4 regions of the Agrobacterium sp. 5Ca39 genome follow, and region 1 is predicted to be linked to each of the others. Evidence: predicted binding sites of a transcription regulator. Region 1 holds the regulator's gene; each other region holds the start of a gene.

Evidence for each region. Region 1 encodes PhoB, which activates phosphate uptake and scavenging genes when phosphate is short. Its sites were predicted from a motif close to TGTCATNNANCTGTCAT; they were not measured.
Region 2: the regulator PhoB is predicted to act here: its motif matches at 1,222-1,238, upstream of phnC (phosphonate ABC transporter ATP-binding protein).
Region 3: the regulator PhoB is predicted to act here: its motif matches at 1,204-1,220, upstream of ACZ47E_RS04145 (bifunctional 2',3'-cyclic-nucleotide 2'-phosphodiesterase/3'-nucleotidase).
Region 4: the regulator PhoB is predicted to act here: its motif matches at 1,583-1,599, upstream of ACZ47E_RS06075 (LTA synthase family protein).

The regions. Positions count from the first base shown of each region.
Region 1 is NZ_AP026436.1:103,670-106,766, reverse strand. Features, by position in the region: gene ACZ47E_RS00505 (GcrA family cell cycle regulator) at 6-539, shown strand; gene phoB (phosphate regulon transcriptional regulator PhoB) at 830-1,513, opposite strand; gene phoU (phosphate signaling complex protein PhoU) at 1,544-2,269, opposite strand; gene pstB (phosphate ABC transporter ATP-binding protein PstB) at 2,365-3,097, opposite strand, start outside.
Region 2 is NZ_AP026436.1:2,686,869-2,689,965, reverse strand. Features, by position in the region: gene phnL (phosphonate C-P lyase system protein PhnL) at 1-467, shown strand, start outside; gene ACZ47E_RS13120 (transferase hexapeptide repeat family protein) at 464-1,081, shown strand; gene phnC (phosphonate ABC transporter ATP-binding protein) at 1,297-2,157, shown strand; gene phnD (phosphonate ABC transporter substrate-binding protein) at 2,244-3,097, shown strand, end outside.
Region 3 is NZ_AP026436.1:846,432-849,528, reverse strand. Features, by position in the region: gene ACZ47E_RS04160 (DUF4344 domain-containing metallopeptidase) at 1-27, opposite strand, end outside; gene ACZ47E_RS04155 (DUF1203 domain-containing protein) at 190-657, shown strand; gene ACZ47E_RS04150 (PilZ domain-containing protein) at 757-1,092, shown strand; gene ACZ47E_RS04145 (bifunctional 2',3'-cyclic-nucleotide 2'-phosphodiesterase/3'-nucleotidase) at 1,300-3,097, shown strand, end outside.
Region 4 is NZ_AP026436.1:1,237,571-1,240,667, reverse strand. Features, by position in the region: gene ACZ47E_RS06075 (LTA synthase family protein) at 1-1,524, opposite strand, end outside; gene ACZ47E_RS06070 (NAD+ synthase) at 1,752-3,097, shown strand, end outside.

The sequences.
Region 1 (3,097 bases):
GCGGCATGAACTGGACAGACGAGCGGGTCGAGAAACTCAAGAAATTGTGGGCCGAAGGACTGAGCGCCAGCCAGATAGCAGCTCAGCTGGGCGGCGTCAGCCGCAATGCCGTGATCGGCAAGGTCCATCGTCTTAATCTGCCCGGACGCGTCAAGGCTGGCGGCCCGGTGACGTCGGCGCGTTCTGCGCCCAAGCGGACTGCTGCACCTGCCCCGCGCACGGCGAATTTCGCTGGCCGCGTCAACGCTGCACCTGCTCGGATCCTGACCCGCTCCAACGCGGCGACCGCTCTTCAGGAAGAGGTCGGCATCGAAACCGCTGAAATTCTCGATTACGTTCCTTCCAGAAACGTCGTTACTCCGATCTCCCGCCGGCTGACGCTGACGGAACTGACGGAGCGCACCTGCAAGTGGCCGGTCGGCGACCCCCTGAAAGACGATTTCCATTTCTGCGGCTGTGAAGCGCTGGAATCGTCACCTTATTGCAAATTCCATGCGAAACTCGCCTACCAACCGGTCAGCGAACGCCGCAAGGCTTGAGTGTTGCGGCACACATTTGACACTCAAAAACTACGGGCCTTCGGGCCCGTTTTTTTTGTGACAAAATACCGCGCTTCCCGGACAGCGACAGCAGAACATCAAGGCTTATTCATCGTCGTCGGGTTTCGCCCCTCAATCGAATTTCGGTGGACTCTCAACCGCTCGTCAAAGGGATGAAATTATCGTGCTTGCGGAAGGTTCAAAATAAAAAGGCCCGACACCAGACCGGTTTCGGGCCTTTTCATTTTGGCGGAACGTCATGCTGAGGGGAACCCTCAGTTCGGTTCCGATCAGGCTTCCATCGAATATCCGGCACCGCGCACGGTGCGGATGACATCCTGCATATGGGAAAAGTTGAGCGCCTTGCGCAGACGTCCGACATGCACGTCAACCGTCCGCTCATCCACATAGATATCGTGACCCCAGACGCCGTCCAGCAATTGCGAACGGGAGAACACGCGGCCCGGAGAGGTCATCAGGAATTCCAGCAGGCGGAACTCCGTCGGACCGAGACGCACCTCGCGGCTTTTGCGGTGAACGCGATGCGTCTCGCGATCCAGCTCGATATCGCCGCACTTCAGCACCGAAGACAGAACCTCCGGACGGGCCCGGCGCAGCATGGCCTTGACGCGGGCCATCAGTTCCGGCGTGGAAAACGGCTTGACCACATAATCGTCCGCGCCGGTGGCGAGGCCGCGAACCCGTTCGCTTTCCTCGCCGCGCGCCGTCAGCATGATGATGGGAAGGCGCTCGGTTTCCGGCCGCATCCTGAGCCTACGGCACAGCTCGATACCGGAAACGCCGGGAAGCATCCAATCCAGGATGAGCAGATCCGGAATACGTTCCTGCAGCCTGATCTCTGCCTCGTCTCCACGGGGTATGGTGTCGACGTCATATCCCTCAGCCTCGAGATTGTAACGAAGCAGGACGCTCAGCGCTTCCTCATCTTCCACAACTGCAATCTTGGGCACCATATGCTAACTCCGCAAGCCGCTGCTTGTCTGTTACTCGGTCACCGAACCGAGCGTGTTGGAACTGTCGTCCTTCGGACGCTCGCCCTCCGGCTGGCTGCCGGTGGTCATGTAATAGATCGTCTCGGCGATGTTGGTGGCATGGTCACCGATGCGCTCGATATTCTTGGCGCAGAACAGAAGATGCGTGCAGGTGGTGATGTTGCGCGGATCTTCCATCATGTAGGTCAGAAGCTCGCGGAAGAGCGAGGTATACATGGCGTCGATTTCCTCGTCGCGCTCGCGAATGGCATTGGCCTTTTCGGCGGAACGTGTCGAATAGACGTCAAGGACTTCTTTGAGCTGTACCAACGCCAGCTCCGACAGGTGCTCTATGCCGCGGGCGAGTTTGCGCGGCACGCCCGTTCCGGCCACCGCGATGACACGCTTGGCAGTATTCTTGCCGAGGTCGCCAACGCGCTCGAGGTCCGCTGCAATACGCAGCGTGCCGATGATCTCGCGAAGGTCTGCCGCCATCGGCTGGCGCTTCGCAATGGTGACGATGGCCTTGTCGCCGATCTCTCGCTCGGAATGATCGAGGATAGCGTCATCGGAAATGACCTTCTGGGCAAGCGCGGCGTCGGAATTGACGAGCGCACGCACGGCGTCGGCACACATCTGCTCGGCGAGACCACCCATCTCGGCGATGCGTCGCGTCAGGAACTTCAGTTCGTCATCATAAGCAGACAGAATATGCGAATGGGTCGTTGTCTGGTTCACGGTCTATTCCTCCGGCTTGGCCTTGCATGCGACCGCCCGAAGCGGGGCCGCAGCGGCACCAGTCTTGTTGGGTTGCGATAAAGCGCCGGCCGCGATCAGCCGAAGCGGCCCATGATGTAATCCTGCGTGCGCTGGTCATCCGGATTGGTGAACATCTTGTCGGTTTCATTTTCCTCGACAAGGTGACCGAGATGGAACATGGCCGTACGCTGGGAAACACGTGCCGCCTGCTGCATGGAGTGCGTGACGATAACAATCGTGTAATTGGTGCGCAGTTCGTGGATCAGTTCCTCGACCTTGGCAGTGGCGATCGGATCCAGCGCCGAGCAGGGTTCGTCCATCAGGATCACTTCCGGGCTGACGGCAACGGCGCGTGCAATGCACAGGCGCTGCTGCTGACCGCCGGAAAGACCGGTGCCGGATTCGTGCAGGCGATCCTTAACCTCGTTCCAGAGACCCGCCTTCTGAAGGCTCTGCTCAACGATCTGGTCCATATCCGCCTTGTTGCGGGCGAGACCGTGAATGCGTGGACCGTAGGAAATGTTTTCGTAGATCGACTTCGGAAAAGGGTTTGGCTTCTGGAACACCATGCCGACGCGGGCGCGCAACTCCACGACGTCAATCGCCTGATCATAGATATCGTCGGCGTCGAGCGTGATCTTGCCCGTGACCCGGCAACCGTCGATCGTGTCGTTCATACGGTTCAGGGTACGCAGGAAGGTGGATTTGCCGCAGCCGGACGGGCCGATAAGCGCGGTTACCGTATTTTCGCGAACGTTGAGGTTCACGTCGTAAAGCGCGCGCTTTTCGCCGTAATAAACCGAAACG
Region 2 (3,097 bases), 240 kb from region 1:
GCGCCTCCCCTCGCACGATCCTCGACATTCGCCATCGCACCATCGGTTATGTCAGCCAATTCCTGCGCACGGTACCCCGAGTCGCCGCCATAGACGTTGTTGCCGAACCGCTTCTGGCGCGCAGGATTGCCACTGAAGAGGCACGTGAGCAGGCGGCCGCTCTGCTTTCGAAACTTAACCTGCCGCGCGAATTGTGGTCGTTGCCGCCCGCCACTTTCTCAGGTGGTGAACAACAGCGCGTCAACATCGCCCGCGGCTTCATCACCGATCATGCGATCCTGCTGCTCGACGAGCCAACCGCTTCCCTTGATGCCACCAACCGGCGTGTCGTCGTCGAGATGATCAGGGAGAAAAAGGAAAAGGGCACGGCACTGCTCGGCATCTTTCATGATGAAGAAGTGCGAGAAGCCGTGGCCGACCGCATTCTCGACGTTTCGCAGTTTTCTCCACGGAAGGCTGCAGCATGAGTGTGAAGGTCGGCCTCGAGCCCGTCATCCACGAAACCGCCCGCGTCACCAACAGCGCGATCGGCCGCTACACCGAAATTTCGGAGCGCTGCCGGATCGAGGAGGTCGAGATGGGCGACTATTCCTATGTCATGCAGGACGGCGCCATCTGGTGCGCGACCATCGGCAAATTCGTCAACATCGCTGCCTCCGTCCGCATCAATGCCACCAATCACCCCATGCAGCGGGCGACCTTGCATCATTTCACCTATCGCGCGCGCAATTACTGGGACGATGCGGAAGACGAGACCGATTTTTTTGCCGCTCGCCGCGCCAGACGCGTTGTGATCGGTCACGATGTTTGGATCGGCCACGGCGCCACCATCCTGCCTGGGGTCGCCGTTGGAAACGGCGCGGTGATCGGAGCAGGTGCTGTCGTCTCGAGGGACGTAGCGCCCTACACCATCGTGGGAGGTGTACCCGCAAGACTGATCCGGGAGCGTTTCCCCGCAGAACTGGGCCGGCAGATGGATGACCTCCGCTGGTGGGATTGGGATCACAGAAGACTGCGCGACGCGCTCGATGATTTTCGCAGCATGGCGGCCGAGGATTTCATCAGAAAATATCGCGGCTGAAACATTACAGACCTGATCGACCCCGGGAAGTTCCCGGGGTTTGCTTTTTCAGTTTGGTGTCCTGAAGACGCGGCGGGCCGGTTCCCAGACATTCGCCGGCAAACATGCGGCCGCAACACTTGAGCTCTTTGTAATATTTTCTTCATCAAACTGACATTCGCACTTCACGCACCGCTGTTACGTCGAACCCCGTCAAAAGAAGATTGGACGGGGAAATGAGCTTTCACCTGAAGCAAGTCACGCGCCGTTTCGGCAATCACACCGCGGTCGATTCCGTGAATGTCGAAATTCCGCAGGGCCAGATGGTCGGCGTGATTGGACGTTCAGGCGCCGGCAAGTCGACGCTGCTGCGCATGATCAACCGCCTCGTCGATCCGTCCTCGGGTTCCATTTATTTCAATGACACGGAAGTTTCGTCGCTGAAGGGGGCTGCACTGCGCAACTGGCAGCGCGACTGCGCCATGATCTTCCAGCAATTCAATCTTGTTCCGCGCCTCGACGTGCTCACCAATGTCATGCTTGGACGCCTCAACCACCGTTCCACGGCATTGAGCCTTTTTAACATCTTCACACATGAAGAGCGCCTGATGGCCATCGCCGCGCTGGAGCGGCTCGGCATCGAGCATGTGGCCATGCAGGCGGCGGGTACGCTTTCCGGCGGTCAGCAGCAGCGCGTCGCCATAGCCCGCGCCCTGATGCAGTCTCCGAAGATGGTCCTTGCCGACGAGCCGATCGCCTCGCTCGACCCGCTGAACGCCAAGATCGTGATGGATGCGCTGCGCGACATCAATGAGCGTGAAGGTATCACCGTCATTACCAACCTGCACACGCTGGATACCGCGCGCAACTACTGCGAACGCATCATCGGCATGTCTCAGGGCCGCGTCGTGTTCGACGGAACGCCCGCCGAACTGACGGCCGCAGCCGTTACCGAGATTTACGGAACCGATTCTCAGGGATCCGGCATCGACGAGACCATGACCTCGACCAGCATCAATATTCCCGGCGCGCAGCTTGCCGCGCGTCCGGTGCAGCAATCTGCCGGTCCCGAACCGCTCGCTCTCGCCGGGCTCTGAGGGAACCGCCCAGCATCGTTTGCGCCCGCGTCAAGGGCCGATGGTTCACAACAAACTCCGGCTTGCCGGGAAACAGGAGAAAGTCCATGTTGAAGAAAATCCTTCTTTCGGCAGTCGCCCTTGGCGTTCTGGCCGGTTCCGCCATGGCCCAGGACGTCAAGGTCCTGCGCATCGGTCTCGACGGTTCCGAAAACGAAGCGGACCAGATCCGCAACACGAAGTGCGTAGCCGACGGCCTGAAGGCCGCGACCGGCGTTTCCGAAGTTCAGATCTTCCCATCGCCGGACTATAACGGCGTCATCCAGGGTCTGCTCGGCGGCACCATCGACATCGCCTCCATGGGCGCTTCTTCCTACGCCAAGATCGCCCTGGCCGATCCGAAGGCCGTTGATCCGATTCTGACCACCGCCGGCGCTGACGGCTCGACCGGTTACTACACGATCATGGTTGCCCGCAAGGACAGCGGCATCAAGACGCTGGCTGATGCCAAGGGCAAGAAGATCGGCTTCGCGGACCCGGATTCCACTTCCGGCTTCCTCGTTCCGAACGTCGCTATTCCGAAGGAAACCGGCGTTCCGGTCAAGGAATACTTCTCCGAAACCGGCTTTGGCGGCGGCCATGAGAACCTCGTTCTCGCCGTTCTCGACAAGAAGTTCGATGTCGGCACCACCTTTGGTTCGGGCGTGGGCAAGTGGGAAGAAGGCTACACGGCCGGCAACCTCTACCAGATGGTCAAGAAGGGCAACCTTGACATGGACGATATCGTCGAAGTCTGGAAGTCGCCACTGATCCCGAACGGCCCGCTGATGGTCACCAACAAGCTCGGCGACGCGATGAAGCAGAAGGTCGAAAACTTCTTCATGGAACTGCCGAAGAAGGACCTCGCCTGCTTCCAGGGCTTCACACAGGGCAAGAACACCGCCTACATCAAGGTCGACCC
Region 3 (3,097 bases), 740 kb from region 1:
AACGGCGGCCAGAAAACGACGGAACATAAAATCAGACCTTCCGGGAACGAGGAGCGTCACTGATTCCCGAACCTAACGAGTCACGCAATGGGCTGGTTGCATCAGCTGTCAAGAATCGGGTGGATAGCAGCGCGTTTCGGGACCATAGCTGCAAAGAAGCAACGCCGATCCCAGCCAGAAGAGGCCGCCATGACCAGTATCGTTTTCACCGCAATGCCGGCTAAGGACGCCGAGGATTTCCGCGCGGGCGCCGCCGATGCCTATGGCAATCGACCGGAAACAGCCGTTTCTCCCGGCGGCATGCCGTGTCGCCACTGCCTCGACCAGATCGGCGCGGGTGAAGCCATGCTCGTACTCGCCTACCGGCCGTTTCCCTCGCTGCAGCCCTACGCCGAGACTGGGCCGGTCTTCCTGCATGCCGAAGCCTGCGATCGTTATCCACTGACAGATCTCCTTCCGCCGATGCTGGACAGCCCCGACTATATCGTGCGCGGATATGGCGACGATGACCGTATTGTCTATGGCACGGGTGCGGTAACGGCCACCGGCGAGATCGTCTCGCGGGCGCGGGCACTTCTGGGGCGCGAAGACGTCGCCTATGTCCACGTCCGTTCCGCACGAAACAATTGTTACCAATGCCGTATCGCCAAAGCATAATCACAGCATTGTCTAGAATTTTAACCGAACGGCTAAACGGGTTTCAAACTTTTACAGGTTAATCTGCACGCATCGGAAACAATTGATTTGAGTAGCAAAATGACAAACAACCTCAATATGGCGACCCGGACCGCGCCTCGCAGCAAGACAAGGATCTTTGCGACTGTGCATTATTTCAGCCAGTCGACCAGAGGACGTGTCGTCGATCTGTCGGCAACCGGAATGGCGCTCGAGCTGGACGGGCCTTTCGCTGCCGCCAAGGGTAGCCGGGTCAAGGTGCAGAGTGAGGATCTGGGCTTCATCGAGGGCGTCGTGCAGTGGCAGCACATGAACCGTCTTGGTCTGCAGCTCAAGCTTTCCACCAACACGCTGGCGCAGCTCTCTTCCTACTTCCGTTTCTTCCACGAAGACGTGAAACCGACACTGGCCCGCTGATCCGGAGCATTACAATGCGCGGAACAAATGACGCGCATTTTCCAGTGCGGCGGGACCTGCGCCGCACGTCACTGACAAAAAATTTATCAAACGGTTGAAAACCGGCCCATCTGTCATGGGCCTGTCATTTTGGTGATGGACTCCTCTGCGATTGCTTCTACCCTGTCGTTTTTAAAGACAGAGCAAGCTTCATCCGAAGGAGTTCCCATGTCGTCGCTTCTCGCCCTACACCCCATTACCCGGCGCTCGCTTCTGGGTGGCATTGCAGCCACTTCGGCGCTCGTGATGTTGCACCCTTTTGCTGCGCGTGCGGCGGCCAACCAGGCGCATCTGCGCATCATGGAAACGACCGACATCCATGTTCACGTCTTTCCCTATGATTATTACGCCGACAAGCCGAACGACACGATGGGTCTGGCGCGCACCGCCTCGATCATAGACACCATCCGCGCCGAAGCCGGGAACTCGATGCTGGTGGATAACGGCGACTTCCTGCAGGGCAACCCGCTCGGCGACTATATCGCCTATGAGCGCGGCATGAAGGCCGGCGACAAGCACCCTGTCATCAATGCCATGAACGTGTTGGGTTACGATTGCGGCACGCTCGGCAACCATGAATTCAACTATGGCCTCGACTATATGTCGAACACGCTTGCGGGCGCCGGTTTCCCCTATGTGTGCGCCAACCTCACCAAGGGGCAGCTGGCTTCCGATCCGAAGAACGACGAGCTGTTCTTCAAGCCCTATGTCATTCTGGAAAAACAGATCCGCGATGGCGGCGGCGTCACCAGCCCGGTCAAGGTCGGCATCATCGGTTTCGTGCCGCCTCAGATCATGATGTGGGACTCCAAGAATCTCGAGGGCAAGGCGCAGACGCGTGACATCGTCGAGGCGGCGAAAGCCTGGGTGCCTGTCATGAAGGAGGAAGGCGCGGATATCATCATCGCCCTTTCCCATTCCGGCATTGACGGCAAGGGCCAGACCGAGCGCATGGAAAACGCATCGCTATATCTCGCAGCTGTTGAAGGCATTGATGCGATCTTCACCGGCCACCAGCACCTTGTTTTCCCCGGTCCGAAGACCTGGGACGGCATCGAGGGTGCGGATGCGGTCAAGGGTACGCTGATGGGCAAGCCGGCGGTCATGGCCGGCTTCTGGGGCTCCCATATGGGCCTTATCGACCTGCTGCTTGAAAAGGATGGCAAGAGCTGGAAGATCGTCGACTTCACCTCAGAAGCCCGCCCGATCTACCATCGCGATGAAAATCGCAAGGTCGTTGCTGACTATACCGACAAGCCGGAGGTTCTCGCCGCAGCCAAGGTGGATCATGAAGCGGCCCTTGCCTATGTGCGCCGCCCGGTCGGCAAGACATCCGCGCCGCTCTATTCCTATTTCGCGCTGGTGGCAGACGATCCGTCCGTGCAGATCGTCTCCAACGCCCAGACCTGGTACATCAAGGACATGCTGAAGGAAGGGCAGTATAAGGATCTGCCCGTGCTTTCGGCAGCAGCACCGTTCAAATCGGGCGGTCGTGGCGGCGCGGATTATTACACCGATGTCCCCGCCGGTGACATCGCCATCAAGAACGTCGCCGATCTCTATCTTTATCCCAACACGGTGCAGGCAGTGTTGATCAACGGGGCGCAGGTGAAGAACTGGCTGGAAATGTCCGCCGGCATGTTCAATACGGTTGAGGCCGGTGCCAAGGATGCGCCACTGCTCAACCCAGACTTCCCGTCCTATAATTTCGACGTGATCGATGGCGTGACTTATCAGATCGACATTTCCAAACCGGCGAAATTTGACAAGGACGGCAAGGCGGTCAACCCGGACAGCAACCGCATCGTCAACCTGCAGTTCAATGGCAAGCCGATCGATCCCCAACAGAAATTCGTGGTTGCCACCAATAATTACCGTGCAAGCGGCGGCGGCAAATTCCCCGATATCGCCGGCGACAAGGTGATCTTCGTCGCGCCCGATACAAACCGCGACGTGATCGTGCGCT
Region 4 (3,097 bases), 1.1 Mb from region 1:
TTCCACGAAGGTCTGGCCGAGCGGCGGCAGATGATCGCCGAAGAGGACGATGATGGTCTCACGATCGCGCTTCTTTGCCCAGCGCATCAGCTTCAGCAGCGCTTCGTCCGCTTCCACCACCCCTTGAGAATAGGTGGCGAGCGCCTGCGAGGCCGAAGCCGAGAGTTCGCCCTCAATGCCGATGGTGTTTTCGGCGTAACGGTTTGTCTCATAGGGGCCGTGTCCCTGCAGGGTGACGGCAAAGAGGAAGAGCGGGTTCTGCGTCCGGTCCGCCGTCGCCATGATCTCTTCCATCAGCGCGTCGTCGGAGGCAAAATTGCCGCGTTTTTCCATGGCCGGTAGCGTCTCTTCGGAGCGGAATTCCTCGAAGCCGAAATTTTTATAGACCTGCTTGCGGTTCCAGAACCATTCCTGGAACGGATGAACTGCGATGGCGGAATAACCTTCGCCGCGGAAGAAGCTGGCGAGCGAGGGCACCGGGCGGCGGATATATTGCTGGTAGGGAATGCTGCCATAGGGCAGGAAGGCGTTCGAGAAGCCGGTCAATGCCTCGAATTCCACATTTGCCGTCATGCCGCCGAACTCGGGCGAAAACACGTTGCCGGACTGTTTGGCGCGGATGGTCGGCATGGGATCGGCCGAGAGATTCACGTTTTCAAGCCGGGTCGGATCCCACAGGGATTCGCTCATCAGCATGATGACGTCAGGGTAATCACCCTTGTTGGCGGCGAAAGATGCCGGTTCCGAGGTGAGATCGGCGATGCTGTTTTCGCCGTAACCCTCCGGCGCCGAGACATTGGCCATGGGAATATTGAAGGCGAAGGCCATCAGGAAGCCGTTGTGGCGGTAGTTTTCCTGCTGATCCCACATCATGGGGATGATGTTGAGGCGATCGCGCACCCAGGAATAATGCGAATAGTCCATCAGCGAGGCGAGGCTGGCGAGAAGCGGCAGCGCCAGCGCAAGGCCGGCGGCGCGCTCACGCCAGCGCAATACCGGCGAATGACGGTGCGCCAGCAGCCAGAGAGCCGCGAGGGAGGCAATTGCGGCGCTGAGGCCGACACCCACCAGCATCGCCGTAAAAGGCTGCGCCTTCAGCATGGTTGGCAAAAGTTCGAGAATCTGCCGCCCGAACAACAGGTCTGAGGGATAAAGCGGATCGGAAAGATAGGTCTGTTTCTGCGCTGAGATCAGCCCCACCAGTGCGCAGAGCGGCGCGACCGCTATCAGCGAAAGATAACGCCGGCCGAGGATCGCATCCAGCGCGACGAGAAGGGCGAGCACGGCGGCAATGGTTGTCATGCCCGGACGCGCGGAGGAGGTGATGAAAGTGCCGACATCCTGAAGCGAGCCGCGGACGACCCATTCCAGCGCCACGACGAGCACGACGGACGCGACCGTCAGGTTGGCAAGCGTGTAGGCCGTGCCTGAAAACTTCGAAAGGCTCCTTGTCCATGCAGGCGAAAAGACAAAACCAGCCTTTTCGGAAGCCGTTGTTTTTGGCGCCGAATCTCTCAAACCCATACTCCGGTATTTCAGGCGCCAGCACCGATCCGGGGAGGTGAATCGGGTGTCGCAAAAGTGTCATGTAACTGTCACATAAGCGCGATGAACGCGACATGAACTTTATGGGATGTGCATATAAGCGCGATAACCTTCGCGTGAGGGCGGCTGTGTCGAGAAGCGCACGAATGAATGCAAGTGGGAATTGCTGCGTTGCGGAGCGATCACGGGCGCGGTATTGAAGGGTTATGAGCGACAGACACGATATAGAGAACCATCTCCGGATTGCCGTCGGGCAGTTCAATCCCACCGTTGGCGACGTGGCGGGCAATCTCGCCAAGGCGCGTGAGGCAAGGGCCGATGCGGCAACGCAGGGCGCCGATCTTCTGCTTCTCACCGAACTCTTCATTTCAGGCTATCCGCCCGAGGATCTGGTGCTGAAACCTGCTTTTTTGAAAGCATGTCTGAAAGCGGTGGAAGAACTGGCTGCGGAAACCGCCGATGGCGGGCCGGGTATCGTTATCGGTTTTCCGCGACAGGGCGAGACGGGTCGGCACAATTCCGTGGCGCTTCTCGATGGCGGCAAGATCATTGCGCTGCGCGACAAGATCGACCTGCCGAATTACGGCGAATTCGATGAGAAGCGTGTTTTCTCCGAAGGGTCGATTTCCGGGCCCTATAACTTCCGCGGCGTGAGGATCGGCATTCCGATCTGCGAGGAAATCTGGAACGACATGGGCGTCTGCGAGACGCTGGCCGAAAGCGGCGCCGAAATCCTGCTGGTGCCGAACGGCTCGCCCTATTACCGCGGCAAGCTGGACGTGCGCCATCAGGTGGCACTCCGGCAGGTGATCGAAAGCGGCCTGCCGCTGGTTTTCGCCAACCAGCTGGGCGGGCAGGACGAGCTGGTGTTCGACGGTGCGAGCTTTGGCTTCAATGCCGACAAGACGCTCGCCTTCCAGATGAGCCAGTTCGAAGCCACGCTTGCTGTAACCGACTGGAAACGCACAGCGGATGGCTGGCGCTGCGAAAGCGGGCCATTTTCCAAGATTCCCGAGGGTGAGGAGGCGGATTACCGCGCCTGCATGCTGGGCTTTCGCGATTACGTCAACAAGAACGGTTTCAAGAGCGTGGTTCTCGGCCTTTCCGGCGGCATCGATTCGGCGATCTGCGCCGCCCTTGCCGTCGATGCGCTGGGCGAGGAGCGGGTACGCTGCATCATGCTGCCTTACCGCTATACCTCGGAAGAATCGCTGAAGGACGCCGCCGATTGTGCGAAAGCGCTCGGCTGCCGTTACGATATCGTGCCGATCGTGGAGCCGGTGGAAGGTTTCCTGTCTGCGCTGTCAGAACTTTTCGAGGGCACGGAAGAGGGCATTACCGAAGAAAACCTGCAGAGCCGCACGCGCGGCACCATCCTGATGGCCGTTTCCAACAAGTTCGGATCCATGGTGGTGACGACGGGCAACAAGTCGGAGATGTCGGTGGGTTACGCGACGCTTTATGGCGACATGAATGGTGGTTTCAACCCCATCAAGGACCTCTACAAGATGCAGGTCTATGCCATTTCCGCCTGGCGCAACGCCCATGTGCC